DNA from 4 places in the Acidovorax sp. GW823-FHT01C06 genome. Region 1 is predicted to be linked to each of the others. Evidence: predicted binding sites of a transcription regulator. Region 1 holds the regulator's gene; each other region holds the start of a gene.
The links. Region 1 encodes sigma-54, which starts transcription at its own class of promoters, with help from an activator protein. Its sites were predicted from a motif close to TGGCANGNAANCTGCTTT; they were not measured.
Positions count from the first base shown of each region.

Region 2: a site for sigma-54 is predicted at 1,777-1,794, ahead of AC1RCS_RS06135 (circularly permuted type 2 ATP-grasp protein). Genes of this name have one in related genera too.
Region 3: a site for sigma-54 is predicted at 3,661-3,678, ahead of nirB (nitrite reductase large subunit NirB). Genes of this name have one in related genera too.
Region 4: a site for sigma-54 is predicted at 4,432-4,449, ahead of AC1RCS_RS01130 (ammonium transporter). Genes of this name have one in related genera too.

Region 1 covers NZ_JBXAKN010000005.1:285,822-292,836, forward strand. Annotated here, with positions in the region: gene AC1RCS_RS13625 (THUMP domain-containing class I SAM-dependent RNA methyltransferase) at 1-197, opposite strand, end outside; gene AC1RCS_RS13630 (acyl-CoA thioesterase) at 194-676, opposite strand; gene AC1RCS_RS13635 (RNA polymerase factor sigma-54) at 768-2,357, opposite strand; gene lptB (LPS export ABC transporter ATP-binding protein) at 2,530-3,315, opposite strand; gene lptA (lipopolysaccharide transport periplasmic protein LptA) at 3,312-3,968, opposite strand; gene AC1RCS_RS13650 (thiol:disulfide interchange protein DsbA/DsbL) at 4,179-4,835, opposite strand; gene AC1RCS_RS13655 (SPOR domain-containing protein) at 4,915-5,559, opposite strand; gene argS (arginine--tRNA ligase) at 5,569-7,015, opposite strand, start outside.
Region 2 covers NZ_JBXAKN010000002.1:128,526-135,540, forward strand. Annotated here, with positions in the region: gene AC1RCS_RS06130 (alpha-E domain-containing protein) at 1-241, opposite strand, end outside; gene AC1RCS_RS06135 (circularly permuted type 2 ATP-grasp protein) at 243-1,754, opposite strand; gene AC1RCS_RS06140 (DNA internalization-related competence protein ComEC/Rec2) at 1,871-4,420, opposite strand; gene AC1RCS_RS06145 (RidA family protein) at 4,577-5,041, shown strand; gene eno (phosphopyruvate hydratase) at 5,091-6,383, opposite strand; gene pyk (pyruvate kinase) at 6,389-7,015, opposite strand, start outside.
Region 3 covers NZ_JBXAKN010000010.1:211,500-218,514, forward strand. Annotated here, with positions in the region: gene AC1RCS_RS20000 (MFS transporter) at 323-1,540, shown strand; gene AC1RCS_RS20005 (bifunctional protein-serine/threonine kinase/phosphatase) at 1,756-3,519, opposite strand; gene nirB (nitrite reductase large subunit NirB) at 3,852-6,296, shown strand; gene AC1RCS_RS20015 (type IV pili methyl-accepting chemotaxis transducer N-terminal domain-containing protein) at 6,317-7,015, shown strand, end outside.
Region 4 covers NZ_JBXAKN010000001.1:243,423-250,437, forward strand. Annotated here, with positions in the region: gene AC1RCS_RS01105 (DcaP family trimeric outer membrane transporter) at 1-621, opposite strand, end outside; gene AC1RCS_RS01110 (amino acid ABC transporter ATP-binding protein) at 668-1,414, opposite strand; gene AC1RCS_RS01115 (amino acid ABC transporter permease) at 1,411-2,193, opposite strand; gene AC1RCS_RS01120 (ABC transporter substrate-binding protein) at 2,228-2,992, opposite strand; gene AC1RCS_RS01125 (sulfite exporter TauE/SafE family protein) at 3,358-4,116, opposite strand; gene AC1RCS_RS01130 (ammonium transporter) at 4,482-5,837, shown strand; gene AC1RCS_RS01135 (hypothetical protein) at 6,011-6,343, shown strand; gene AC1RCS_RS01140 (antibiotic biosynthesis monooxygenase family protein) at 6,380-6,730, opposite strand; gene AC1RCS_RS01145 (GMC family oxidoreductase) at 6,751-7,015, opposite strand, start outside.

The DNA of each region.
Region 1 (7,015 bases):
AGCTGCACCAGCACGCGCTGGGCCAGCCGGCTGTGCAGGTTCAGCAGCAGCGCGTCGCGCCACGAGGCGCGCAGCAGCACGCCGCCCCGGCCCACCAGCAGGTCCTGCCCCGTGAGGCCGGTGATGCCGTGCACTTCGTCGGCCAGGAAGCCCTCCACACCGGCGGCGCAGGGGAGAAAAAGTTGGAGTTGGTTCATGACGATGGTGAGGATACGCGCTCGGAAAGTGCGTGTGAATCCGGCGTGCCGCCACGGGCCAGCAGCAACTGGCGAATGGAGTCCGGGATCGGCGCCACCTTGCGGCCGGCCTTGCCGATGAAAACGATGCCGATCTTGCCGCGCGCCACCTCGCGGCCCGAGGTCTTCTCGGTCATGCAAAAGACCAGGTCGAACCCATAGCGGTTGAAGTCCGCAGGCGCCATCTCCACGCGCATGGTCTCGCCGTGGAACCCCTCGGACTTGTACTGCGCCACGATGTCTCCGACCACGATGGACAGCCCGCCCACGTCGGCCTCGGGGTAGCCGAGTGACTGGAAAAACCGCACCCGGGCCTCGGACACGAGGCTCAGCAGCTGCGCGTTGTCCAGGTGCCCGCCCTGGTTGACGTGGCTGATGTAGATCTGCATTTCGGTGACGAAACCGAAGTGCGCGGGAAGGTCGAAGACGATGCGGGCCATGGACGGGGTGGCGAAGTGAGAGGGAAAGACGGCAACGGAGCGGAAAAACGGGCCACCAGGCGCATGCGCCGTGCACACGCCCGCACGGCGCCTACAGCGCCTTGCGCAGATTCGCCGGCGCGATCTTGAGCGCCTCGCGGTACTTGGCGACGGTGCGGCGCGCGCACTCGATGCCCTGCTCCTTGAGCATCTCGGCGATCTGGCTGTCCGACAGCGGCTTGGTCGGGCTCTCGGCGGCCACGAATTGCTTGATGAGGGCGCGCACGGCGGTGCTCGACGCATTGCCGCCGGTCTCGGTGCCCAGGCCCGAGCCGAAGAAGTACTTGAGCTCGTAGGTGCCGATGGGCGTGGCCATGTACTTGGCCGTGGTCACGCGGCTGATGGTGGACTCGTGCAGGCCCAGCTCGTCGGCGATGTCGCGCAGCACCAGCGGGCGCATGGCGAGTTCGCCGTGGGTGAAGAAGTTCTTCTGCCGCTCCACGATGGCGCGCGAGACGCGCAGGATGGTGTCGAAGCGCTGCTGGATGTTCTTGATGAACCAGCGCGCCTCCTGCAGGCGCTGCTGCATGCCCTGGTGGCCCTCGCCGCCCTTGTGGCCGCGCAGGGCGCCGGCATAGATGTCGTGCACGCGCAGGCGCGGCATCACGTCGGGGTTGAGCTGCACGATGAAGTTGTGCTGCCCGTCGCGGCCATTGGCGCGCCCGGCCTTGCGCACGATCACGTCGGGGATGATGATGTTGCGCTCCACGTCGGCGAAGCGGCGCCCCGGGCGCGGCTCCAGCCGGGCGATCAGCGCCATGGCGGCGCGGGTGCGCTCCTCGCTGTCGCCGCAGGCCTGCGTGAGGCGGCGCACGTCGCGCCGCGCCAGCATCTCCAGCGGCTGCTGGCACACGCGCAGCGCGGTCTGCACGGTGTCGGGGTCGATGTCGCTGTCCTCGTCGGCGGCCAGCGCCTTGAGCTGCAGCGTCAGGCACTCGGCCAGGCCGCGCGCGCCCACGCCCACGGGCTCCAGGCTCTGCAGCAGCCGCTGTGCCACGGTGAAGCGGTGCACCAACTCCTCGATCTGCTCCAGGTCGTCGGGCCCGGCCAGGCTGATGGCCAGCTCTTCGAGCGGATCCTCCAGGTAGCCGTCGTCGTTGAGCGATTCGATCAGGAAGCGCAGCGCGGCGCGGTCGATCTCGGACAGGCGCAGCGCCAGCGCCTGTCGGTGCAAAAAGGCGGTCAGCGATTCGTGCGTGCGGGCCAGCTCGGTGGCGTCGGCCTCGTCGCCTTCGGCGTCGTTGCGGTTGCGGGCGGGGGCGTCGCCGCCCCACTCGGCGTCGTTGGGCGCCATCTCCACCGTGCCGTCGCCGCTCCAGTCGGGCTCGTCGGCGCCCGCGCTCGGTGTTTCAGCATCATTTTGAGCCTCAGCGCTGGTACTGCTTGCGCTGGTAGCTCCTGAAAAAATAGCATCATCCGCGCTGTAGTCGTCGGCCTGGGCCGGCGTATCGGCGGCTTCCAGGCCAAACTCCTCGCGCGGCGCCTCGTCGGCGTTGCGTTCGAGGAACGGGTTTTCGTCGAGCATCTGCTCGACTTCCTGCGAGAGTTCCAGCGTGGACAACTGCAGCAGCCGGATGGACTGCTGAAGCTGGGGGGTCAATGCAAGATGCTGCGAGACGCGCAGCGAGAGTCCAGGTTTCATTGATTGAGCGCCGCCGGGCCGCCCCAAGGCGCGAAGGCCCCCTCGGGGGGCAGCGAACCACGCGCAGCGGGGAGCGTGGGGGTACCGTACCGCGCCGCCGGGCCGCCCCAAGGCGCGAACGCCCCCTCGGGGGGCAGCGCAGTACACGAAATGACAAGCGTGGAGGCCATGTCTACATGCGGAAATGTTCGCCCAGGTACACCCGGCGCACTTCGGCGTTGTCCACGATCTCGGACGGCGTGCCCTGGGCCAGCACCTGGCCATCGCTGATGATGAAGGCGTGGTCGCAGATGCCCAGCGTCTCGCGCACGTTGTGGTCGGTGATGAGCACGCCGATGCCGCGCGCCTTGAGGAAGCCGATGATGCGCTGGATCTCGATCACGGCGATGGGGTCGATGCCCGCAAAGGGCTCGTCCAGCAGGATGAAGCGCGGCTGCGTGGCCAGCGCGCGGGCGATCTCGACGCGGCGGCGCTCGCCGCCCGACAGGGCCATGGCGGGCGAGGCCCGCAGGTGGTCCACGCGCAGCTCCTGCAGCAAGGCCGTGAGACGCTCTTCGATGGCCTCGCGCGACAGCGGCTTGCCGTCGTCGTCCGCGCGCTGCAGCTCCAGCACCGCGCGCACGTTCTCTTCGACCGTGAGCTTGCGGAAGATGGAGGCTTCCTGCGGTAGGTAGGACAGCCCCAGCCGCGAGCGGCGGTGGATGGGCATGTGGGCCACCGAATGGCCGTCGATGCGGATGTCGCCCGCGTCGCTGCGCACCAGGCCCACGATCATGTAGAACGAGGTGGTCTTGCCCGCGCCGTTGGGCCCCAGCAGGCCCACGACCTCCCCCTTTTGCACGACCAGCGACACATCCTTGACGACCTTGCGGCTGCCATACGACTTGGCCAGGTGCTGCACCTCCAGGCGGCTGCCCGCCTGGGTGTCAGGACCGGGGCTGACGGGCTGCGCGCTCACTTGGAGCCGCCGCCAAGGCTGTTGCTGGGGCGCAGCACCGGCGCCGATGCCGGGGGCGCGGCCTCCGGCGCGGCGGTACCGGCGGGCGGGTCCTTGGGCGCGAGCACCGCACGCACCCGGCTGCCGGGCGCGGGCGCATCGCCCGCCGCATTGGTCGCGGGGGTGCGCTTGCCGTCCACGGTGAACACATCGGTGAGGTTGTTGTAGACGATCACGGCGCCGGTGATCTCGTCGCTGAGGACCGCCCCGCGGTAGCGGCGCAGCTCGGCGCGGGTGATGAAGCGCACGTTGTCGGCCTTGCCGTCGTACTCGATGACTTCGCTCTCGCCTTCGATGAACTCGTCCGGCGCGCCCGCCACGGTATCGCGCTTCTGGCGGAAGAAGGCCCGCTTGCCCGCCTCGGCCGTGACCACGCCGTACTGGTAGCCGTCGGCGTCCTGGCGCACGTCCAGCCGCGCGCCGCGCAGCACGATGGAGCCCTTGGTCATGACCACGCGGCCCGAGAACACGCTGGTCTGCTTGAGCTCATCGTGTCGCAAGGCGTCGGCCTCGATGTTCATGGGCTTGGCGCGGTCGGCCTTTTCGGCGTGCGCCGCGCCCAGATGGCAGGCCAGGGCGACAAGCAGGAGGTGGGGGAGGATGCGGTAGTTCATAGGGCACGAATCTTGCAGGTCATTGTAGCCACCCCACGGCGTGCGCCATGAAAAAAGCCCGCATCCGCGGGCTTCTTCTTGGGGCATCCGAGGCCGTCGGCGCTTGGAAGCCGACGCCTGCACCCGTGGAGCCGGCGCTGCCGGGCCGCCGGGTGCGTTCCCCTGGGCAGGAAGGCGGCTCACGAGGGCCACGCTTCCTTCAAGGAGGCGTCACCCCTTTTTCGCCGTGGCGGCCAGGTGCTCCACCACCTGCAGCACGTTCTGCATGTTGCCGGCCATGGTGCCATCGGTGTAGTACTTGCCGGCCACGCCCATGGAAGGCACGCCTTCCACGCCATACGCGTCCTGCAGCTGCGACGCACGGCGCACCTGGTTGGACACGGTGAAGGAGCCGTAGACCTCCTTGAACTTGGCGGCATCGACCCCCTGCTGGGTCACCCAGGCCAGGATTTCGTCGTCCTTGGCCAGCTTCTGCTTTTCCACATGGATGGCGCGGAACACCTTGGCGTGCAGCGCGTCGAGCTTGCCCATGCCTTCGAGCGTGTAGTAGAGCTTTTGCTGCGGCACGAAGCTGGCATTGAAGGCCACGGGCATGCGGCGGATGCTCATGTCCTTGGGGGCGCTCTTCACCCATGCGTCGAGCGTGGGCTCGAAGGCGTGGCAGTGGGGGCAGCTGTACCAGAAGAATTCGATCACATCGACCTTGCCGGCGGGCGCATCGGGCGCCACGGGCTTGTCCAGCCGCTTGAAGTCCTTGCCCTCCTTGAACTGGCGGGCCTGGGCCAGCGCGGGGGTGGCCACTGGCAGCGTCAGGGCGGAAGCGGCAACCGCCGAGGCGGCGGACAAAGAAAACTCACGGCGTTTCATGGCAAAGACTCTCCTGGTTCTGGTCTGGGGGATGTGAGCCATGCCCCCGCAAAAAGTTCAGCTCCCGCTGCGCGGCAGTTCAGCGCTGCACCCGCACCAGGGCCGATTCCACCCCGGCGCCGTCGAGCTTTTCCTTGAGCTGCTCGGCATCATCGCGCTTGGTGAACGGGCCCACGCGCACGCGGAACACGGCCCGCCCATTTTGCTCGCGCTCGCTCACCCGGGCCTCCCAGCCCAGCATGGCCAGCTTGGCGCGCTGGGCATCCGCATCGGCCTGGGTGCGGAATGCCCCGGCCTGCACGAAGTAGTCGAACGGGTCCAGGTTGCCCTTGGCGGCGGCCTTGGCGACGGCCAGATCGCCCAGCGGGTCGGCGCCGGGCTTGCTTTCGGCCTTGGCCGCCTCGGGCTTGCTGGCAACCGGCTTGGGCGCGGAGGCGGCCGCCCGCACCTCGGGCGCCGCCGCGGAGGCGGGCGCGGAAGCCGCCGCCACCGCCGGCGCGGGGGGACGCGCGGGGTTCTTGCCGTACAGCGGAGAGTTCGGGTCCCAGTTCTTGTTCTTCTGGGATTCGGCGGCATCCATGTCCACGCCCCGCCCGTTGCCCTTGTTGAGGAAGGGCACCGGCACCTTGGTCACGTACACGGCCACCGCCAGTGCGGCCCCCAGGCCCACGATGACCCCGACGATGAAGCCGATGATGGTCCCACCCGTCTGTTGTTTCTTCATAGTGACTGCTTACATTCTGGCCGGAGCCGACACGCCCAGCACGGCCAGGCCATTGTGCAATACCTGCGCGGTGGCGGCGACGAGGGCCAGCCGGGCCCGCTTGACGGTTTCATCGTCCACCAGGATGCGCTCGGCGTCGTAGTAGCTGTGGTAGCTGGCGGCCAGGTCGCGCAGGTAGAAGGTCACGTCGTGCGGCGCCTCGCCGTCGGCGGCGGCGGTGAGCATCTCGGGGTACTTGGCCAGCTGCAGCATCAGCGCCTGGGCCTGCGGGCCTTCGAGCGCCGACAGGTCCGCGCCCTGGAGCGAGGCCACATCGCCGCCGCCCTGCTCGGCCCAGCCGCGCAGCACCGACTGGATGCGCGCGTGGGCGTACTGCACGTAGTACACCGGGTTGTCGTTGTTCTGCGCCACGGCCAGGTCCACGTCGAAGGTGTACTCGGTGTCGGGCTTGCGGCTCAAGAGGAAGAAGCGCACCGCGTCCTTGCTGGTCCATTCGATCAGGTCGCGCAGCGTGACGTAGCTGCCCGCGCGCTTGCTGATCTTGACCTCTTCGCCGCCCTTGACCACGCGCACCATGGTGTGCAGCACGTAGTCGGGGTAGCCCTGCGGGATGCCCACGCCGGCCGCCTGCAGCCCGGCGCGCACGCGGGCGATGGTGCCGTGGTGGTCCGTGCCCTGGATGTTGACGACCTTGGTGAAGCCGCGCTCCCACTTGGCGATGTGGTAGGCCACGTCGGGCACGAAGTAGGTGTACGTGCCGTCCTTCTTGCGCATGACACGGTCCTTGTCATCGCCGTAGTCCGTGCTCTTGAGCCACAGCGCGCCGTCCTGCTCGTAGGTCTTGCCGTTGGCCACGAGCTTGCCCACGGTGGCCTCGACGCGGCCGCTGGTGTACAGGCTCGACTCGAGGTAGTACTCGTCGAACTTCAGATTGAAGGCCTGCAGGTCCTTGTCCTGCTCGTTGCGCAGGTAGGCCACGGCGAACTGGCGGATGGACTCCACATCGTCCACGTCGCCGCTGGCGGTGAACGCGCGGTCGTCGGCCTTGACGGTCTTCTTCGCGAGGAAGTCGTTGGCGATGTCCTGGATGTAGTCGCCGTTGTAGAACGCCTTGGACGCCGGGTTCTCGGGGTCGGTGGGCCAACACTCGTCGCCGGGCTTGAAGCCCTTGGCGCGCAGCTGCGTGCTGGTGGTCAGCGTCTGGATCTGCACGCCCGCGTCGTTGTAATAGAACTCGCGGTGCACCTTCCAGCCCTGGGTGGCAAAGAGGTTGCAGATCGCGTCGCCCAGCGCCGCCTGGCGGCCGTGGCCCACGTGCAGCGGGCCGGTGGGGTTGGCCGAGACGAACTCGACCAGCACGCGCTGGCCGTTGTCGGCCTGGTAGCCAAAGCGGTCTCCGGCCCCCAGGACCTCGCGCACCACTTCCTGCTTGGCGGCGGGCTTGAGGCGGATGTTG
Region 2 (7,015 bases), on a different contig from region 1:
TGTCGCCGTCGCGCACCATGAACTCGAGCACGCACTGCGGCGTGACCTTGCCATGCTTGGCGGCATAGGCCGGGATCAGCTCGCTGATGGACAGCAGCCCTTCCCAGCCTTCCTGCGCCACGTCGGCGGACTGGGGCAGCAGCGAGGTTTCGTAGCTCACGTTGAGCATGCGGGCGGTGTTTTCCGCCCTTTCGGTGTACCTGGACATCCAGAACAGATGGTCGGCGGTGCGGCTCAGCATTTCAGAATCCTCCCTGTGATTGCGTCATGCCGCCCATGGATTGCGACTGCAGCGCCGGCGCGGCGGTGTGCTCCCCCAGCACCCAGGTGTCCTTTGTCCCGCCGCCCTGCGAGGAATTCACCACCAGCGAACCCTCCTGCAGCGCGACGCGCGTGAGCCCCCCCGCCACCATCTGCACCTCGCGGCCGCTGAGCACGAAGGGGCGCAGGTCGATGTGGCGCGGCGCGATGCCGCTCTCCACGTAGGTGGGGCAGCTGGACAGGCTAAGCGTGGGCTGCGCGATGTAGCCTGCCGGGTTGGCCAGCAGCGCGCGGCGGAAGTCCTCGATCTCGGCCTGCGTGGCCGCCGGGCCGATGAGCATGCCGTAGCCGCCCGCGCCGTGCACTTCCTTGACCACCAGGTCCTTCAGGTTCGCCAGCACGTGCTGCAGGTCGTCCTGCTTGCGGCACATCCAGGTGGGCACATTCTTCAGGATGGGCTCCTGGCCCAGGTAGAAGCGGATCATCTCGGGCACGTAGGGGTAGACCGACTTGTCGTCGGCCACGCCCGTGCCCACCGCATTGCAGATGCCGACATTGCCGGCGCGGTACGCCTCCATGAGGCCGTGGCAGCCCAGCGTGGAGTTGCGGCGGAACACCTGCGGGTCGAGGAAGTCGTCGTCCACGCGGCGGTAGATCACGTCCACCCGCTGCAGGCCGCGCGTGGTGCGCATGTAGACGAACTTGTCCTTGACCACGAGGTCCTGTCCTTCGACCAGCTCCACCCCCATCTGCTGGGCCAGGAAGGCATGCTCGAAGTACGCGCTGTTGTGCATGCCGGGTGTCAGGACCACCACCGTGGGCTCGTCGGCCGTGGCGGGCGCGCTGGCGCGCAGGGTCTCCAGCAGCATGTCGGGGTAATGCGCCACCGGCGCCACCTTGTGCAGGCTGAACAGCTCGGGGAAGAGCCGCATCATCATCTTGCGGTTCTCGAGCATGTAGCTCACGCCGCTGGGCACGCGCAGGTTGTCCTCCAGCACGTAGTACTCGCCCTCGCCCTGTGCATTGGGGGCGCGCACGATATCGATGCCGGCGATGTGCGCGTAGATGTTCTTGGGCACCTGCACGCCGGCCATCTCCGGCCGGTACTGGGCATTGTTGAGGATGAGATCGGCGGGCACGATGCCGGCGCGGATGATGTCCTGGCCGTGGTACACGTCGTGGATGAAGCGGTTGAGGGCCGTGACCCGCTGCACCAGCCCCTGCTGCATGCTGCTCCACTCGTGGGCCGGGATGATGCGGGGAATCAGGTCGAACGGGATCAGCCGCTCGTTGCCCGCCCCGCCCTCATCCTTGGCGCCGTAGACGGCAAAGGTGATGCCCACGCGCCGGAAGATCATCTCGGCCTCGGCCCGGCGGGCCTGCATCACGTCAGGGGGCTGTTTGTTCAACCACTGCGCATAGCGCTTGTAGTGTTCCCGCACATCGCTGCCATCGAAAGGCAGCATGGCGTACATCTCGTCAAATTTCTGCATGAACTGGCCTCCTGCTGTCAGGATAGCAAGTTGTACGCCCGCACTCCCCGAACCAGCTCAAAATCTTTCCGGGGCCCCGTGCATCGGCAGGCCGGCGGGCCCGCCGCGCCCGCAGATCACTCCGGCCACGGTGCCATGCGATGCTGCCAGTACCGCGCGCCGACGTCGCGTTCACACGCCACCCGCGCGGGTTGCGCCGACGACCACGCGGCAGCCCCGCAGCGGGACGACTCCACCACGCGGATCCCCCGCTCCCGGTAGCGCTGCAGCACCTCGGCCGCAGGGTGGCCAAAGCGGTTGCGGTAGCCCGCCTGCACCAAAGCAGTGCGCGGTGCCACGGCCTCCAGAAACGCCGGCGAGGACGAGGTCTTGCTCCCGTGGTGGGGCACGAGCAGCACGTCGGCCTGCACCGCGGCGCCCCGCGCCAGCAGGGCCTGCTCCTGGGCGGCCTCGATGTCACCGGCCAGCAGCGCGACGGAGCCCGTTTCCCCTTTTTCTGCGGCGGCCGCGATGCGCAGCGTGCAACTGAGCGCGTTGGGCCGGGCGGTGGGCGCGGCGGCGTCTTGTGCCCCCGGGTGCAGCACCTCGAAAGACACGCCATCCCATGTCCACCGCTGGCCCGCCACGCAGGGCCTGACGGGGCGCAGTGCCTGCAGCGTGTGCTCAGCCTCGATCGAACCAGTGAGTTCGGCCCCCGGCTGCTGGGCCAGCACCGCCGCCGCGCCGCCCGTGTGGTCGGCATCGCGGTGGCTGAGCATGAGCACGTTCACGCGCTCGCCCAGCGCCCGCAGCAGCGGCACCAGCACGCGGTGGCCCGCGTCGCTTTCGCGGCTGAAACGCGGCCCTGCGTCGTACAGCAGGGTGTGGGTCGCGGTGCGCACCAGCACCGCATTGCCCTGGCCGATGTCCGCCGCCAGCAATTCGAACTGTCCCGCCGCCGGCCGCGCGGGCTGCCAGCACAGCGCGGGCCACAGCAGCGGAAGGGCCAGCCACCGCAGACGCCAGGGCAACCTCGCGGCCACAAGCGCACCCCCGGCCACGGCCAGCACGCCGGCCCACAGCGGCGCCGCGGGCATGTGGAGCACGGCCCAGGGCCACTGCGCCAGCCATTGCAGCAGTACCGCCAGCGGCTGCAGGCCGAAGGCGGCCAGGCTCCAGAGCGGCGGCCACAGCACCCCGCCCAGTGCCAGCGGAGTGACCACCAGGGTGACCCAGGGAATCGCCACCAAATTGGCGGCAAAGCCCACCACGGACACCTGGCCGAACAGCAGCAGGGTCAGGGGCGTGAGGGCCAGCGTCACCACCCACTGCTCGCGCACCAAGGCATGAAAACGCTGCCTGGCGCTGGATGGATAAGCGCCATCAGCTACTGAATTAGTAGCAAACAAGATACCCACGGCGACAAAGCTGAGCCAGAAGCCTGCCTGCGCGAGCGCCCAGGGGTCCGCCACCACCACGGCCGCGCACGCCAGCAGCCACACCTGCGGCCACGGCCAGCGGCGGCCGCACAGCTGCAGCAGGGCGATGGCGCCCAGCATGGTCACCGTGCGTTGCGCAGGCACGCCCCAGCCGCTGAAAACGGCGTACGCCGCGGCCAGCGCCACCCCGGCGGCCAGCGCGGCGGACGGCGCGGGCACCGCCAGGCACAGCCGCGTGGACCTTCGCCACAACGCCCCCACCGCCAGCGCGGCCAGCCATGCGAACAGCGTGATGTGAAGGCCCGAAATGCTCATGAGGTGCGCGACGCCCGTGGCGCGGAACACGTCCCAGTCGGCACGGTCGATGGCACGCTGGTCACCCGTCACCAAAGCCGCCACCACGCCCGCGATGCGTGCGCGGGCGGGGTCGTCGCCGTGCACGTCGCGGGCCAGGCGGTCCAGGATCGCGTCGCGCACGGATTGCCGCAGCCGCTCCACGGGATGCCGCCAGGTCGATTGCAGATGCACCGGAGGCTCATCCCTGGGGCCCGCGCGCACATATCCCGTGGCCTGCACCCCCTGCTCCCACATCCACAGTTCGTAGTCAAACCCGTGCGGGTTGCGCAGCCCGTGCGGAGCCTTCAGCCGCACCGTCAGCGCCCAGCGGTCACCCGCCTTCAAGGCGGGCGGCTGGCGCTGCAGGTCCACCGCTCCGCCGGGATCAAGGAACGGCCCCCCGTACCAGGCCACTTCGATGCGCGTGGGCAGGGCCACGGGGGAGCCGTTCAGGCGCGCGGCCTGCACGTCCATGCGCAGCCGGGTTCCGGCCTCGTTGGCCTGCGGCATGGCGGCCACCACGCCGGTGACACGGATGTCCTGCCCTTCCAGCGCGGGCGCCAGGCCTTCTTCCATGTAGTCCACGGCCCGCAGCCCGGCCCCCGCGAACATCGCCAGCGCGCCGGCGCACAGCGCGAGCACGGTGGCCGCCGCGCGGGCCCCGCGCCCCGCCGCCGCACGAGGGCGCCCGTGGACCACGCGCGCGCACCACCCCAGCGCGCATGCCACCACCAGCAGCGCCGCATAGGCGGCCGCGGGCCACAGCGCGGGCTGCTGCAACTGCAGCGCAGCACCCGATACCGCCCCCAGCAACAATGCGGGCACCAGCCAGGGCACGGGGGCCGCGGCGCCCGCGCCAACCGTGCCCGCAGGGGCTGGCGCAATCGCATTAGTGGTGCTTATGGCGGGCATGGGCTGATGCTAATGCGGCGCCAGGGCCGCTGCCGCTGGATTCCGCGCACCGGGCTGTGTAACACTCGCGGCCACCCCCGGTGCCGCCAGCATGGCCGGCAGCGCCGCACCGGCCGTCCCACCATCCCTTTCACTGACTTCATACCGAGGAAGACCATGAGCGTTTACGACAAGCTGAAGGAACTCAACATCACCCTGCCCCCCGTGTCGGTGCCCGCGGCCGCCTACGTGCCCTACGTGCAGACGGGCAATCTCGTGTTCCTGAGCGGCCACATCGCGCGCAAGGACGGCAAGCCCTGGGTGGCGCAGTTCGGCCGCGACATCGGCACCGACGAAGGCAAGCAGGCTGCCCGCGCGGTGGCCATCGACCTGCTGGGCACCCTGCAGGCGGCCTGCGGCGGCGACCTCACCCGCGTGCGGCGCATCGTCAAGCTGATGAGCCTGGTGAACTCCACGGGCGACTACACCGAACAGCATCTGGTGACCAACGGCGCCAGCGAGCTGCTGGGCCAGGTCTTTGGCGAAAACGGCGTCCATGCACGCAGCGCCTTCGGCGTGGCGCAGATCCCCATGGGTGCCTGCGTGGAAATCGAGTTGATCGCCGAACTGGGACAGGGCTGAGCCCCGGCGGACAGTGGGCGAAGCGCCCCTGCGTGCAGGCGCTTCGCGGTCAAGGCCGAACCGGCACGGGGAAAGCCCCGGCGCCCGCATAGACACCCGCGCTGCCCAGCTCTTCCTCGATCGCCAGCAGGCGGTTGTACTTGGCGACGCGGTCGGAACGGCACAGCGAGCCGGTCTTGATCTGGCGCGCGCGGGTGGCAACGGCCAGGTCTGCGATCGTGACGTCTTCGGTTTCTCCCGAGCGGTGCGACACGACGGCCGAGAACCCGGCGCGCGCCGCCATGTCGATGGCGGCCAGCGTCTCGCTGAGGGTGCCGATCTGGTTGGGCTTGATGAGGATGGCGTTGGCCGCGCCGTCGGAAATGCCGCGCTCCAGGATCGCGGTGTTGGTGACGAACAGGTCGTCGCCCACCAGCTGAACATGCTGGCCGAGCCTGCGCGTGAGCAGCGCCCAGCCCTCCCAGTCGCTCTCGGCCAGGCCATCCTCGATGGACAGGATGGGGTAGTGCGCGACCAGTTGCGCCAGGTAGTCGACGAACTCGGCCGGCGTGTAGGCCTTGTGCTCCCCAGCCAGCTCGTAGCGGCCCTCGTGCAAAAGCTCGGAACTGGCGACGTCCAGGCCGAGCCAGATGTCCTTGCCCGCGCGCAGCCCGGTCGTTTCGATGGCCGCCAGGATCATGTCCAGCGCGGCGGCGTTGGAGGGCAGGTCGGGCGCGAAGCCGCCCTCGTCGCCCACCGCGGTGGTCCTGCCCTGTGCCTTGAGCAGGCTCCTGAGCGCATGGAACACCTCGGCGCCCTGGCGCAAGGCCTCCTTGAAGCTGGGCGCCTGCACGGGCAGGATCATGAACTCCTGGATGTCCACGTTGTTGTCGGCATGCGCCCCGCCATTGATGATGTTCATCATCGGCACCGGCAGCTGGGGCGCCACGCCGCCAGTGGCGAGCGCGCGGTACAGCGGCTGCTTGCGCTGCGCGGCCCGGGCCTTGGCGGCCGCCAGCGAAACCGCCAGGATCGCATTGGCACCCAGGCGTGATTTGTCCGCACTGCCATCCAGCGCGATCATGTGCCGGTCCAGCGCCCCCTGGTCGCTGGCGTCCATGCCACGCAACGCCTGGCGCAGTTCGCCATTGACATGCGACACCGCCAGGGCGACACCCCTTCCGCCATAGCGCCGCATGTCCCTGTCGCGCAGCTCGACCGCCTCGCGCGACCCGGTGGAGGCCCCGGAAGGCACGGCCGCAAAGCCGCTGCTGCCGTCCTGGAGCACGACCGTGGCCGCCACCGTGGGGTGGCCCCGGGAGTCCAGGATCTCGATGCCGTGAATGTCCTTGATGGCTGTCATGGTGCTCAAGCCTTTGCGATGTGGATGAAGTTGGTGCTGCCCACGACGCCGAAGGGCGTACCGGCGGCGATGCACAGCTGGTCACCGTCCCGGGCAATGCCCTCCTGGCGCGCCACGCGGCGGGCCTGCTCGACGAGCTCGGGCACGCCGCTGACCGGCGCATCGGCATGGACCGAGTGGATGCCCCAGGCCAGCGCCAGGCGGCGGGCGATGTGCATGTCCGGGGTGATGCTCAGCACGGCAGCGGCCGGCCGCTCCCGCGCCGCACGCAGCGCCGTCGCCCCTGAGCGCGAGTAGGTCACGATGGCGGCCATGGGCAGCAGTGCCGCCGCCGTGCGCAGGCATTGGCAAATGACATCGGCCACGCTGTCGCCCAGCGCGCGCGACGAGGCTTCCACGATCTCGCGGTAGTGCGGATCGGACTCCACCTCGCGGATGATGCGGCCCATCATCGCGACCGCCTCGCGCGGGTAGCGGCCAGAGGCCGACTCGGCCGACAGCATGACGGCATCGCTGCCCTCGTAGACGGCCGTCGCCACATCGGAGGCCTCGGCGCGTGTCGGCACCGGCGCATGGACCATGGAATCCAGCATCTGCGTGGCGACGATGACCGGCTTGCCGGCGGCACGGCA
Region 3 (7,015 bases), on a different contig from region 1:
CACCATTCCAGACACCCCGCCGGCCGGGCACCCATCCCGGCCGCAGCGAACGCTGGCGCATGATGGCGCCCGGGCTGGGTTCCATTTGCGCTTTGGCAATGCACCGGCTTGGCACAGCCATTGCTTGAGGAAGCCTGCGGCCAATGCGGGCCGCGTGTCAGCCCGGTGCAACGGCGGATTGGGCGAACAGGACGTTGGCGTCTTCATGGGCAGGCACAGGCTGGGACACAGCCCGAGCAGTCCATGCAGGCGCCTTTTTGTTTTTCTGCCCGGCTGGGGTGTGCTTGCGGCAGGCACCACGGCCCTTTTGCGCAAGATCGCCATGCTTCAATTTCGCGAGTTCCTCAAGTCCGGCCACGCGCCCACGCTGTGGTCGTCCTTTCTGTATTTCGGTTTCTCGTGCGCAATCTGGGTGATCAACGGTGCCATGGCGCCGTTCATCCGCGAGGCCTTCCAGCTCACCCCCACGCAGATGGGCATGATGCTGTCCATCCCCATCTTCGCGGGCGCGCTCATGCGTTTTCCGCTGGGCATCCTGGCGCAGTACATCGGCCGCAAGAACGCCACGCTGGTCGAGATGGCCGGCATCTTCCTGGCCATGGGCTTTGGCTACATGTTCGTACACACCTACAACGACCTGCTGGCCATGGGCATCCTGCTGGGCGTGGCGGGCGCCAGCTTTGGCGTGGCGCTGTCGCTGGGCTCGGGCTCGTTTCCGCCGCGCTACAAGGGCCTGGCCATGGGCATCGTGGGCGCCGGCAACGTGGGTACGGCGGTGGCCGCCCTGCTCGCCCCCGCGCTGGCGCAAAAGTTCGGCTGGCAGGCCGTGTATGGCTTTGCCGCCGTGAGCGTGGCCATCCCCGCGCTGGTGATGGCCGTCTACGCGAAGGAACCTCCAGACCTCGCGGCCCACAGCAGCTTTCGTGAACACATTGCCTGCCTGTTCGAGAAGGACGGCTGGGCCTTCAGCCTGATCTACGCCGTGACGTTTGGCGGCTTCATCGGCCTGACCGCCTTTTTGCCCAGCTACTTCTACGACCAGTTCAGCGTGAGCAAGGTGCAGGCAGGCCAGCTCACGATGATGGCGGCCTTTCTGGGCGCGGCCCTGCGCATATTCGGCGGCTGGCTGTCGGACCACTGGGGCGGCGTCAACACACTGACGGGCGTGCTCGCCATCACGGCCGTGAGCATGGTGCTGTGCGGCCTGGCAGAGAACTCGCTGCCCATCACCATGCTGCTGTTCCTGGTGTGTTTTGCAGCGCTGGGCGCGGGCAATGGCGCACTGTTCCAGCTGGTGCCGCTGCGCTGGCCGCTGACCACGGCGGTGGCGGGCTCGATGATCGGTGAGATCGGCGCGCTGGGCGGCGGCCTCATCCCCAACGGCATGGGCATCTCGCGCCAGTACACGGGCACTTACCTGTGGGGTTTCGTGGGCATCGCAGTGTGTGCGCTGGCCATGCTGCTGCTGCTGCGCGTGATGCAGATCCGCTGGACGCGGACCTGGGCCGAACGCGGCGGACGGGCCAGGATTTCCTCCTGAGGCATTGCGGCCTTGCCTTGTGCCTGCCCACGGGGGCGCGGGCACGGGCCGCCCGAAAGGACAAGCCCCTGCCCGGCATCCCGGCAGGGGCCGGGGCGGCTTCAGAGGCCGCGCACCACCGCGATGTTATTTTGAAGTAAAAACAGGCCCTAGCGCTTTCTCCATCGGCGCCAGCAGCTATGTTTTTAATAGCAAAAAGCCACCATTGCCGCCCCCTACCGGGGCAGGAACAGCAGCCAGTAGATCAGCAGCAGGTTCACCAGCACGCTCACCGCGAGCGCGATCTTCCACAGGGCCGTGGCATCGCGCTGCATCAGGGGCTGGGGGCCGGGGGCCGACAGGGGCCGCGACGCGCCGCGCTCCAGGGCCAGCAGCAGCTCCTCCGCCGTCTCGAAGCGCTGCGCGCGGTGGCGCGCCACGGCCTTCAGGGCGATCTGGTCGAGCCAGATGGGCACGCCCGGGTTGTGGCGGCTGGGGGCCACAGGGTCGCGGTGGTAGCGGCCCAGCTGGTACTGCACCACCTCGCCATAGGGCAGGCGCCCGTGGCTGAGCAGCTGGTACAGCGTGACGCCCAGCGCGAACAGGTCGCTGCCCGCGTCGGGCAGCTGGCCGGCGGGATCGCCGTTGCGTTCGTAGCCCGGCCACTGCTCGGGGTTCATGTAGCTGGGGGTGCCCGCGTGCAGGCGGCGGGTGGCCTCGGGCTCGCGGCCCGAGAGGGCCACGCCCAGGTCCAGCACGCGCAGCACGCCGTCGTCGCCCAGGTGCAGGTTGTCGGGCTTGATGTCGCGGTGCACCACGCCCTGGCGGTGCAGCCAGCCCAGCACGCGCGCGGCCTGCACGGCCACCGTCACGGCCTGCCCCACGGCCAGGTGCTGGCGGTGGCGCAGGCGCTGCCCCAGCGTGTCGCCGGAATGCCAGTCGTACAGCAGGTAAAACGCGCTGGCCCCCGCGCCGTCGCCCGTGCCGGTGGCACCCAATGGCCAGTCGTTGAGCCGCGCCAGATGGGCTGCGGCCTGGCCCGACTGCATGCGCCGCGCCACCCAGGCCTCGTGCGCCAGCGTGGCGCGCTCTTCCACGTCGTGGGCGCGCGCGGGCAGCAGGGTCTTGAGGGCATACAGCCGCTGCGTGGCCCCGTCGCGCACCTGGTAGATGCGGTGGATGCCGCTGTCGGCCACCAGGGCCGTCACCGTGAGGCCATCCACGGTGTCGCCCACCTTGAGCAGGGGCAGCACGGGCAGGTCCTGCGCACGGCGGGATTCATCCTGCAGTGTGGCCTCCAGAACGCCCTGCACCTGCACGATCAGCGCGGTCACGTTGTCGCTGCTGCCACGGCGCAGCGCGGCCTGCACCAGCCCGTCGCTCAGGGCCTGCGCCGGCCCGCCCTGGCGCAGCAGCTGGCGCAGTTCGCGCACGGGAAGGCTGCCGTGCACGCCATCGGAGAGCAGCACGAACAGGTCGCCGCTGTGCAGTTCGCCCTGGCTGTAGTCCACCACCACATGGTCATCCAGGCCCATGGCACGGGTGAGCTGGTGGGCGAAGTCGTGCTGCGACATCACGTGGTCGGCGGTCAGCTGCTGCAGCCGGCCGCCGCGCAGCAGGTAGGCCCGCGTGTCGCCCACATGGGCCAGCGTATACGACTGGCCGCGCAGCACCAGCGCGGTCACGGTGGTCAGCCCCACCGCGGGCTGGCGGCGCCGGTTCATGGACGCGAGCCAGCCGTTGTGGGCGGACAGGATGCGGTCCAGCGCCACCGTGGTGTCCCAGGTGTCGGGCGTGGCGAAGTAGTCGTTCACCAGCGTGTTGACCGTGGTCTGGGCGGCCTCGCGGCCATTGCCGCCGGTGCTCACGCCATCGGCGATGGCGGCGATGGCACCCCGCTCGCGCTCGCGCCCCTGCCCGGACACCAGCGCGGCGAAGTCCTCGTTCAACGCCTTGCGCCCGGCCTGCGAGGTGTAGCCAAAGTCCAGTTCAAAACTCATGCACCAGCTCCATGCAGGTTTCATGCCCAAGGTGGTGCATGCCGCGCCCGCCGGGTGCGCGGGGCGGCACGGGTCCGGCCCCGGCCTGCCCCATTCTCCGGGCCCGGCGCCAGCCCGCGCCCCAGATGCGTGCAGGGCGACTGGCACAAGCATTGCTTAACGTAGGCAACGACCCTGCGGGGTCCCGCAATTCAGCCGTGCAATGGCGCACCGAGGAGTTGTACGGACAAAGGCGTCCCCACATGCCGTTTCGAATCGCATTCGAAGCAGCATCGTGTGGACGCCTTTTTTGTTTTTCGCGCCGCCCCGGCGGCGCAACGGACGGAGTCACGATGAAAAAGCTCAAGCTGGTGATGGTGGGGAACGGCATGGCCGGTGTGCGCACGCTGGAAGAGCTGCTCAAGATTGCCCCCGATCTGTACGACATCACGGTGTTCGGCGCCGAGCCGCACCCCAACTACAACCGCATCCTGCTCTCGCCCGTGCTGGCCGGCGAGCAGACCATCGACGAGATCATTCTGAACGACTGGTCCTGGTATGCCGACAACCACATCACGCTGCACACCGGCTTCACGGTGACCGACGTGGACCGCGTGCGCCGCGTGGTCAGCGCGACCAGTGCCGCAGGCGATGTGATCACCGCCGAATACGACCGCCTGATCATGGCCACCGGCTCGAACCCGTTCATCCTGCCCGTGCCGGGCAAGGACTTGAAGGGTGTGCTGGCCTACCGCGACATCGCCGACACCCAGGCGATGATCGACGCCGCCGCCACCTACAAACACGCCGTGGTCATCGGCGGCGGCCTGCTGGGCCTGGAGGCCGCCAACGGCCTCATGAAGCGCGGCATGCAGGTCACCGTGGTGCACGTGGCGGGCTGGCTCATGGAGCGCCAGCTCGACGACGTGGCGGGCAAGATGCTGCAGGATTCGCTGCAGCAGCGCGGCATGCAGTTCCTGATCGGTGCGCAGACGCAGGAACTCGTGGGCAACGCCGATGGCCGCGTGGCCAGTGTGAAATTCAAGGACGGCACCGAGGTGCCCGCCGACCTCGTGGTGATGGCCGTGGGCATCCGTCCCAACACCGCGCTGGCTGAAAAGATGCGTCTGCACGTGAACCGCGGCATTGTGGTGAGCGACACGCTGCAGACCACCACCGACGCACGCATCTACGCCGTGGGCGAATGCGCCGCGCACCGGGGCATTGCCTATGGCCTGGTGGCCCCGCTGTTCGAGCAGGGCAAGGTGCTGGCCAACCACCTGGCCGAGTTCGGCATCGGCCGCTACCAGGGCTCGCTGACCTCCACCAAGCTCAAGGTCACCGGCATCGACTTGTTCTCGGCCGGCGACTTCCAGGGCGGTGAAGGCACCGAGGAAATCGTGATGAGCGACCCCTTCGGCGGTGTGTACAAGAAACTCGTCATCAAGGACGACAAGCTGGTGGGCGCCTGCCTGTATGGCGACACGGTGGACGGCAGCTGGTACTTCAAGCTGCTGCGCGACGGCCGCAGCGTGACCGACCTGCGCGACAAGCTCATGTTCGGCGAATCGCATCTGGGCGACACGGGCCACCAGGGCCAGAGCAAGGCCGCCGCCATGCAGGACAGCGACGAGGTCTGCGGCTGCAACGGCGTGACCAAGGGCGCCATCTGCAAGGCCATCAAGGAAAAAGGCCTGTTCACGCTGGACGAAGTGCGCAAGCACACCAAGGCCAGCGCATCCTGCGGCTCGTGCACCGGTCTGGTGGAGCAGATCATCATGTTCACGGCGGGCGGCGACTACAGCGCCACGCCCAAGACCAAGGCCATGTGCGGCTGCACCGACCACGGCCACCAGGCCGTGCGCGATGCGATCCGCACAGCCAAGCTGGTGACCATCGCCGACGTGTTCAGGTTCATGGAATGGAAGACGCCCAATGGCTGCGCCAGCTGCCGCCCCGCGGTCAACTACTACCTCATCAGCACCTGGCCCAAGGAGGCCAGGGACGATCCGCAAAGCCGCTTCATCAACGAACGCAGCCACGCCAACATCCAGAAAGACGGCACCTACAGCGTCATCCCGCGCATGTGGGGGGGAGAGACCACGGCCGACGAACTGCGCCGCATCGCCGACGCGGTGGACAAGTACAAGATCCCGACCGTCAAGGTCACGGGTGGCCAGCGCATCGATTTGCTGGGCGTGAAGAAGGAAGACCTGGTCAATGTGTGGAAGGACATCGGCATGCCCAGCGGCCACGCCTACGCCAAGGCCCTGCGCACCGTGAAGACCTGCGTGGGCAGCGAGTGGTGCCGCATGGGCACCCAGGACAGCACGCAAATGGGCAAGGACCTGGAGCGCGCCATGTGGCGCATGTACGCCCCGCACAAGGTCAAGTTCGCCGTGAGCGGCTGCCCGCGCAATTGCGCCGAGGCCGGCATCAAGGACGTGGGCATCATCGGTGTGGACTCGGGCTGGGAGATGTACGTGGCCGGCAACGGCGGCATCAAGACCGAGGTGGCGCACTTCTTCACCAAGCTCAAGACCGCCGAGGAAGTGCTGGAGTACACGGGCGCGTTCTGCGAGCTGTACCGCCAGGAGGGCTGGTACCTGGAGCGCACCGTGCACTACGTGGACCGCGTGGGCCTGGACTACGTCAAAAAACGCATCCTCGAAGACCACGAAGGCCGCAAGGCCCTGTGGGAGCAGCTGCAGTTCGCGCTCGACGGCGAGCCCGACCCCTGGTTCGAGTTCGACAAGGCGGCGGTGGACACCCGCCAGTTCGCCCCCCTGGGCGCCTGAGTCCCCACGGAGCACATCCCATGCAACGCAGAACCCTCCTGACCGCCGCGGCCTGCGGCGCCCTGGCCCCGCTGGGCAACGCCCACGCCCAGGTCACCGACCTCAACGACGCCATCAACAAGGCCGGGCGCCAGCGCATGCTGAGCCAGCGCGTGGGCAAGGCCTGGCTGGCCCTGTCCCACAAGGCCGACACGCCCACGGCGCGCCAGGTGCTGGGCCAGTCCATCGCGCTGTTCGAGCGCCAGCTGGCGGAGCTCAAGGCCTTTGCGCCCTCGCCCGCCATCCGCGAGACCTATGTGAAGCTGGAAACCGCCTGGGCCGCCCACAAGGTCACGCTGGCGGCCGAAACCTCGTCCGCCGACAACGCCAGCGCCATGCTGCAGGCCGATGCCAAGGTGCTGGCCCTGGCCCATCAGGGCACCACGCAGTACGAAGCCGCGCTGGGCAAGCCCGTGGGCCAATTGGTCAACGTTGCGGGCCGCCAGCGCATGCTGAGCCAGCGCATGGCCAAGTTCTACCTGGCCGCCATGCTGCCCGTGGACGCGGCCACCGCCACCACCGAGATCGCCAAGGCGCGCGGCGAATTCATCGCCGCCACCGAGCTGCTGCGCAACGCCCCCCAGGCCACCAGCCGCATCCGCCAGGAGCTGCAGCTGGCCGACGGGCAGTGGGTTTTTTTCGACGCCGCGCTGCAGCGCATGCAGGGCGGCGGCAACGTG
Region 4 (7,015 bases), on a different contig from region 1:
CAGGTTGTCCACGTCCATGAAGGTCGACCAGGTCTGGCCGATCAGCCAGCCGGCGTACTCGCCGTAGGCGTGGCGCAGGCGCAGGCGGTTGCGGTTGCACTCGGCGCCGCAGTAGGCGTAGAAGTCGGCCTCGATCTTGGTGTTGAAGGTGCCGATGGAGGTGGGCGTGGAGGTCTCGAAGCCGAAGCGCGAGGTCTGCGCCGTCAGGCTGCTCTTGCCGTGGCGGCTGTCGCCCAGGGGCTGCTCCATCAGGTTGGTGAAGGTGTCGCCGGGCGCCGTTCCCTTGAAGTCCTTGACCATGTTGGCCTCGGCAAAGCCGTACACGCGGATCGAGGTCTCGCTGCCCGGCAGGCGGAAGCTGCCCGGAATGTCGCCCAGCACCACGGCGTCCTTCTGCTTGAGTTCCACGGCCTCGATGCGGTCGTTCCAGGCCGATGCCGACGCGGCGGGCGCGGCAGGCGCCTGGGCCTGCTGGGCCTTGAGCTGGTTGAGCTCGGCGCGCAGGGCCTTGAGCTCGTTGCGCATCTCTTCGAAGTCCTTGGCGGACTGCGCGAACGCGGCGGGGGGCAGGCTGCACAGGCCGGCGGCCAGCAGGGCGAGGAACGTGGGGTTCAGTTTCATGGTCACTCCGGTAGGGGCTGGTAATGGCATTGCATGGGCCTGGATCTCAGGCGCTCATGCGGCCGATGAAGGCGCGGATTCGGTCGTTGGCGGGGTTGTTGAAGAATTCGGCGGGCGTGGCGTCGTGGGCGATGCGCCCCTGGTCGAAGAACATCACGCGGTCGGCCACCTCGCGGGCGAAGCCCATCTCGTGGGTCACCACGATCATGGTCATGCCGCCACGGGCCAGCTCGCGCATCACGTCGAGCACCTCCTGCACCATCTCCGGGTCCAGGGCCGAGGTGGGCTCGTCGAACAGCATCACCTGCGGCTGCATCGCCAGCGCGCGGGCGATGGCCACGCGCTGCTGCTGGCCGCCCGACAGCTGCCAGGGGTACTTGTGCGCGTGGTCCTGCATGCCCACGCGGCGCAGCAAGGCCATCGCCTGCTCGTTCGCCTGGGCCCGCGGCGTGCGGCGGATGCGGCGGGGCGCCAGGGTCACGTTGTCCAGCACGCTCATGTGGCCGAACAGGTTGAACTGCTGGAACACCATGCCGACCTCGCTGCGCTGCTTTTGCAGCGTGGCCAGGTCGTCGGTGACTTCCTCGCCGCCGATGGTGATGCGGCCGGAGTCATGGGGTTCGAGCCGGTTGATGGCGCGCAGCAGCGTGCTCTTGCCGGAGCCCGAGGCGCCGATGATCACGGTGACCTCGCCGGTGTTGAACACGGTGGACACATCGCGCAGCACCTGGTGGGCGCCGAACGACTTGCAGACCCGGTCCACCACGATGAAGGGTGTGGCCTGGCGTGTCATTGGTTGCGGCCTTCCACGTCGAAGCGGTATTCCACCGCGTTCGAGATCTGCGTGACCAGGGTGGTCAGCAGCAGGTAGGTGATGGCCACGGTGGACAGCGTGGCAATGGGCTGGAACGTGGCGGACTGGATGCGGTTGCCCACGTTGGTCAGCTCCACCACGCCGATGGCGTAGGCCAGCGACGAGTCCTTGAGCAGCGCCACGAAGTTGCTGACCAGCGGCGGCAGCGATATCTTGAAGGCCTGTGGAAACACCACGTCCAGGAACACATGCATGCGGCCCAGGCCCAGGGCCTTGGCGGCCTCGGTCTGGCCGCGCGGCACGGCCAGCAGGCCGGCGCGAATGGCCTCGGCGTTGTAGGCGCCCACGTTCAGGCCCAGCGCCAGCACGGCGGCCGCGAAGTCGGGCAGGTTCAGGCCCGGCACCAGCACCGGCAGCGCGAAGTACACGAACAGGATCTGCACCAGCAGCGGCGTGCCGCGGATGACCCAGATGTAGAAGCTGGCCACCCAGCGCACGGCGGCAAAACGCGCGGTGCGGGCGAGCGCGGCGGCGGTTCCCAGCACCAGCCCGACGCTGCCGCTGATCAGCGTGAGCCACAGGGTGGTGCGCGCGCCGTCGGAGAACGCCTGGGCGTTGGGGCCGATGGGCTCGGGCAGGAAGGACAGCAGCTTGCCGAGCAGTGCCAGCACCAGCACCATCAGGATGACGGCCGAGACGAGCGTGGCGTTGCTGCGCTGCTGGCGGCTCCAGCGCTGCGGCCAAAAGGCGGTGAGCATGAAAAAGACCCCTGTGACTACAAGCGGGTCGTGCTTACTGGCAGCGGACGTCTTCGTTGAAATACTTCTTGGACAGCGCGGCATAGCTGCCGTCGGCCATGACTTCGGCCAGCGCCTTGTTCCAGCCGGCGGCCAGCGAGCTGTTGCCCTTGGCCACGGCGGCGGCGATGCGCTCGATGAACAGCATGTCGCCGAGCTTGAAGCCGGCGCCGGGGTTCTTCTCTGCCACGGCCTTGGCCACGAAGCGGTCGGTCACCCAGGCGTCCACGCGGCGCGAGTTCAGCGCGCTGCGGGCATCCACGTCGGTGGGGAAGTTCTTCATTTCCTTGATGGACGAGACCTTCTGCACGTTCTCGAGGTAGCTGGTGCCGGTCTGCACGGCCACCACCTTGCCCGCCAGGTCCTTGGCGCTCTTGATGGCGGGGTCCATGGCGATGATCATGCCGCCCGAGCAGTAGTGCGGGTCGGTGAAGGTGACGGCCTTGGCGCGCTCTTCGGTGATGCCGTGCGAGGCGATCACCAGGTCCCAGCGGTCCTGGCGCAGGCCGGTGAGCAGCGCATCGAAGCCCAGGGTCTTCCACTGGATCGCGAGGCCCATCTTTTTGGCCACCAGTTCGGCCGTCTCCACCTCGAAGCCGGTCAGCGTGGTGCCGTTGAAGAAATTGAACGGAGCGAACTGCCCCTCGGTCGCGATGAGGATCTTGCCGTCCTTCTTGACCTCGTCCAGCGTGCGGGCCTGGGCAGAAGCGAAAGCGGCGCAGAGCGCGAGGGCGGTGGCAACAGCCTTGAACAATTTCATGGGATGGGTCCTGTCGGGGGTATTTCAGGTACAAAAAATCCGGCATGCGGGTAGCAGGCCGGAGGCTGGTGGATCGGATGCACAGGCATCGCGAAACGCGAAGTCTGCCGTCATCAAGTAGTAACGATTATAAATATGCGAATTTTTTCCTTGGGCCTGCGGACAACCCTCAAAGCCCCGTTGTGTGCCAATTCACAACAGGTTTAGAGCGGTGTCCCCAACCGGACGCAGGCGCTACGCCTCCGTCTACAGGGCGCGGTCTGCGCTACCGGCGCGAGCCAGACCAGTGCCCCCGCGCAAGGGCTGCCCCGCCGCGCTGGGGGCGTCCCCCTTCAGGGGGAAGGCGCCGAAGGCGACTCAGGGGGTCATCTCAAGAACGCGTCGTACCCCGTCTTGAGGATCAGCGTGCTCACCACCACGATGAAGATGCCGCGCACGAAACCCGTGCCGTGCTTGAGCGCCAGGTGCGTGCCCAGCAGGCTGCCCACGACGTTGGCCACGGCCAGCGTCACCGCGAAGTGCCACCAGACGTGACCCTTGGCGGCAAACAGCACGATGGCGGCGACATTGGTGGCGCAGTTGAGCAGCTTGGCCGAGGCCGAGGCATTGAGAAAGTCGTAGCCGAGCAGCCGCACGAACAGGAAGACGAAGAAGCTGCCGGTGCCCGGGCCGAAGAACCCGTCGTAGAAACCGATCAGCACGCCGATCAGGCAGGCCGCCAGCACTTCGGCGCGGCCCGCGAAGCGCGGCGTATGGTGCCGCCCCAGTTCCTTCTTGGCCAGCGTGTAGGCCAGCACGCCCAGCAGCACCAGGGGCAGCAGCTTGCGCAGGAAGTCGGCCGACATCACCGTCACCGCCCAGGCGCCGGCGAACGAGCCGGCGAAACCGGCCGCCGCGGCCGGCAGCATCGCCGGCCAGCGGATCTGCACGCGGCGGCTGTACTGCCAGGTGGCCATGGCCGTGCCCCACACCGAGGCGGCCTTGTTGGTGCCCAGCAGCGTGGCCGGTGGCGCCCCCGGAAAAGCCGCGAACAGCGCCGGCACCATCACCAGCCCGCCGCCACCCACGATGGCGTCCACGAAGCCCGCGAGCAGCGAGGCCAGGGTAATAAAAATCCATTCCATCGCAGTATTTTCGCACCCAGCCTGCTATGGATTTAGGAACAGATACAGAGACCAGCGCACCGGGCCCGGCGACGAACGGGCAAGAAAAAGGCGCTGGGATCGCCAGCGCCTGAAAAAAAACGCACCTCGTTGGGTGCTTGAAATTTGGTTATTGGTAGAAAGGATGTCTCCTCGGGCCCCTCGCTTGGCACACCGAAGCGCGCTTTCGAGTGCTGCAACTGTAACGGCTGCACCCCACTGGTGCATTGGGGGTTTCCCGCCCCCGTTGTGGGGCGGGAAAACCGCGCGCGGGGCCACGAATCGGGGTTCGCGGGTTGGCACGGCTCATGCAATGCGCTTGTAACAATTTGCGAAAGGGAGCCTTCATGCGGGCAGTCAACCACCGGTTCATCGCGGTCGTGTCGTTGGGTCTGGGGCTATGCGCCAGCGCACTGGCGCAGGCCGTGCCCGAGGTGGCGGCGGCCCCCGCCGCGCCCCTGGCGCGCCCTGGCCTGGTGGCGCACGGCGCCGTCAGCGCGGCGGACACCGCCTGGATGATGACCTCCACGGCGCTCGTGCTGCTGATGACGCTGCCCGGCATTGCCCTGTTCTACGCGGGCATGGTGCGCAAGAAGAATGTGCTCAATACCATGGCCAGCGTGGTCGCCATCGCGGCGCTGGTCAGCCTGCTGTGGTTCGGGGCGGGCTACTCGCTGGCGTTCACGCCCGGCAACGCCTGGGTGGGCGGCTGGGAGCGCGCGGGGTTCACGGGGCTGGACTTCGACCTGGCGGGCGGCAAGCTCGCCGTGAGCCATGTCGCGCCGCACATTCCCGAATCGGTGTACGCCATGTTCCAGCTCACCTTCGCCATCATCACGGCCGCGCTCCTGGTGGGCGCGTTCGTCGAGCGCATGCGGTTTTCCGCCATGCTGATCTTCATCGGCCTGTGGACCTTGCTGGTCTATGCCCCGGTGGCGCACTGGGTGTGGGAGCCGGGGGGCTGGCTGGCGCGGATGGGCGCGCTGGATTTCGCCGGGGGCTCCGTGGTGCACGTGAACGCGGGCGTGGCGGGGCTGGTGTGCGCGTGGTTCCTGGGCCGCCGCACGGGCTATGGCCGCGAGCCCTTCGAGCCCTACAACCTGGGGCTCACCATGGCGGGCGCGGGCCTGCTGTGGGTGGGCTGGTTCGGCTTCAACGCGGGCTCGGCCGTGGCGGCCGATGGCCGGGCGGGCCTGGCCATGGCGGTCACGCACCTGGCCGCCGCCGCTGGTGCGCTGTCCTGGATGCTGGGCGAGTGGGTGGTGCGCGGGCGCCCTTCGCTGCTGGGGCTGTGCTCGGGCCTGGTCGCGGGACTCGTGGCGATCACGCCCGCCGCAGGCTTCGTCACGCTGCGCTCGGCGGTGGTGATTGGCCTGGTGGCCGGGCTGGCGTGCTACTGGGGGGCCACGGGGCTCAAGCGCCTGCTGCGTGCCGACGATTCGCTGGATGTGTTTGGCGTGCATGGCATTGGCGGCATCGTGGGCTCGCTGCTCACGGGGGTGCTGGCCAGCAAGACCGTGGGGGGCGTGCAGGGCAGCCTGCTCACCCAGGCCATCGGGGTGGGCGCCGTGATGGCCTACAGCCTGGTGGTGACGGCCGCGCTGCTGTGGATCATCAATTTTGCGATGGGTGTGCGCGTGGATGCGCAGAGCGAGCAGACCGGACTCGACATCGCCCAGCACCGCGAACACCTGGGCGGCTGAATGAAGCCCGCTCTCCCGAGGCCCTGCGGGCCTTCCCCCGCTCTCGCACCGCCGCGCAATGCGGGCCGGGGGGCGCAGCCAGCGCGGCGGCCCGCGCCTGGGCCGCACCGGTTTCATTCGCCGCGGGTTGTGCGCAGCGCAATGGATGACTGAAATGCAGTAAGGAGCCGACCATGCCCGATTCCGACAAGCTCGCCATTGCCGCCCACCTGCATGTGCTGCTGCGCCGCAAGACGGGGCGCGTGACCGACACCGAGTGGATGGCGGCCAACGCCGAGTACGCGCTGGAGATCGTGCGGTTCGCGCGCCAGCGCGCGCAGGAGGACAACGCGCCCGAACTCACCGAATGGGCGGACCGCCTGGACCAGGCCATCCATGCCGCGCCACCCGCCGCCCCGCGCCGCCCCTTGCTGGATGTGGCCACCCAGGCGGTGCGCCAGCGCATGGCGCCGCCGCCGCCAGAGCCTGCGCCGGAGGTTCCCCGCTATGTGGGAGGGATTCGCTGACCGCGCTGCGGCCGGGTGGCCGTTGCCCGGGTGGTGTCAGTGCGCTGCCGCGCCCTGCACGAACAGGCCCGCCGTAGGCAGCAGCCCGGCCAGCTTGTCGTCGCCATAGGTGCGCAGCACCTGCGCAATCACGACCTGGTAGCCGTTGAGCCACTGCGCTTGCGCCGCCTTGGCCTTCAGGTGGGCGGGGTGCTGCATCAATGCCTGCAGGGCCTCGAGCGACTGCCAGTAGTACACGTTGGACACCAGGCCCTTGCCCGTGTCCTCCCACGATTCCTCGCCCAGGTAGCCGTCGATGGAGCGGGCGGCGGTGGCAATCGCCTCGTCCAGGCGGTGGAAGGCGTCGTCGAACTGTTTGGTGGCGAAGATGAAGGTGGAGGAGTACATGGGCGCGATGGTACCCACGCTTATGCCGCGCGCCGCGCCTGGATGATCCACTCCGCCGCCTTCTCGGCCAGCATCAGGGTGGGCGAGTTGGTGTTGCCGCTGGTGATGGTGGGCATGGCCCCCGCGTCCACCACCCGCAGGCCCGCAATGCCGCGCACGCGCAGTTGCGAGTCCAGCACGGCCATCGGGTCATCATCCCGCCCCATCTTCGTCGTGCCCACGGGGTGGAAGATGGTGGTGGCGATGTCGCCGGCCAGGCGCGCCAGGTCCTCGTCGCTCTCGAAC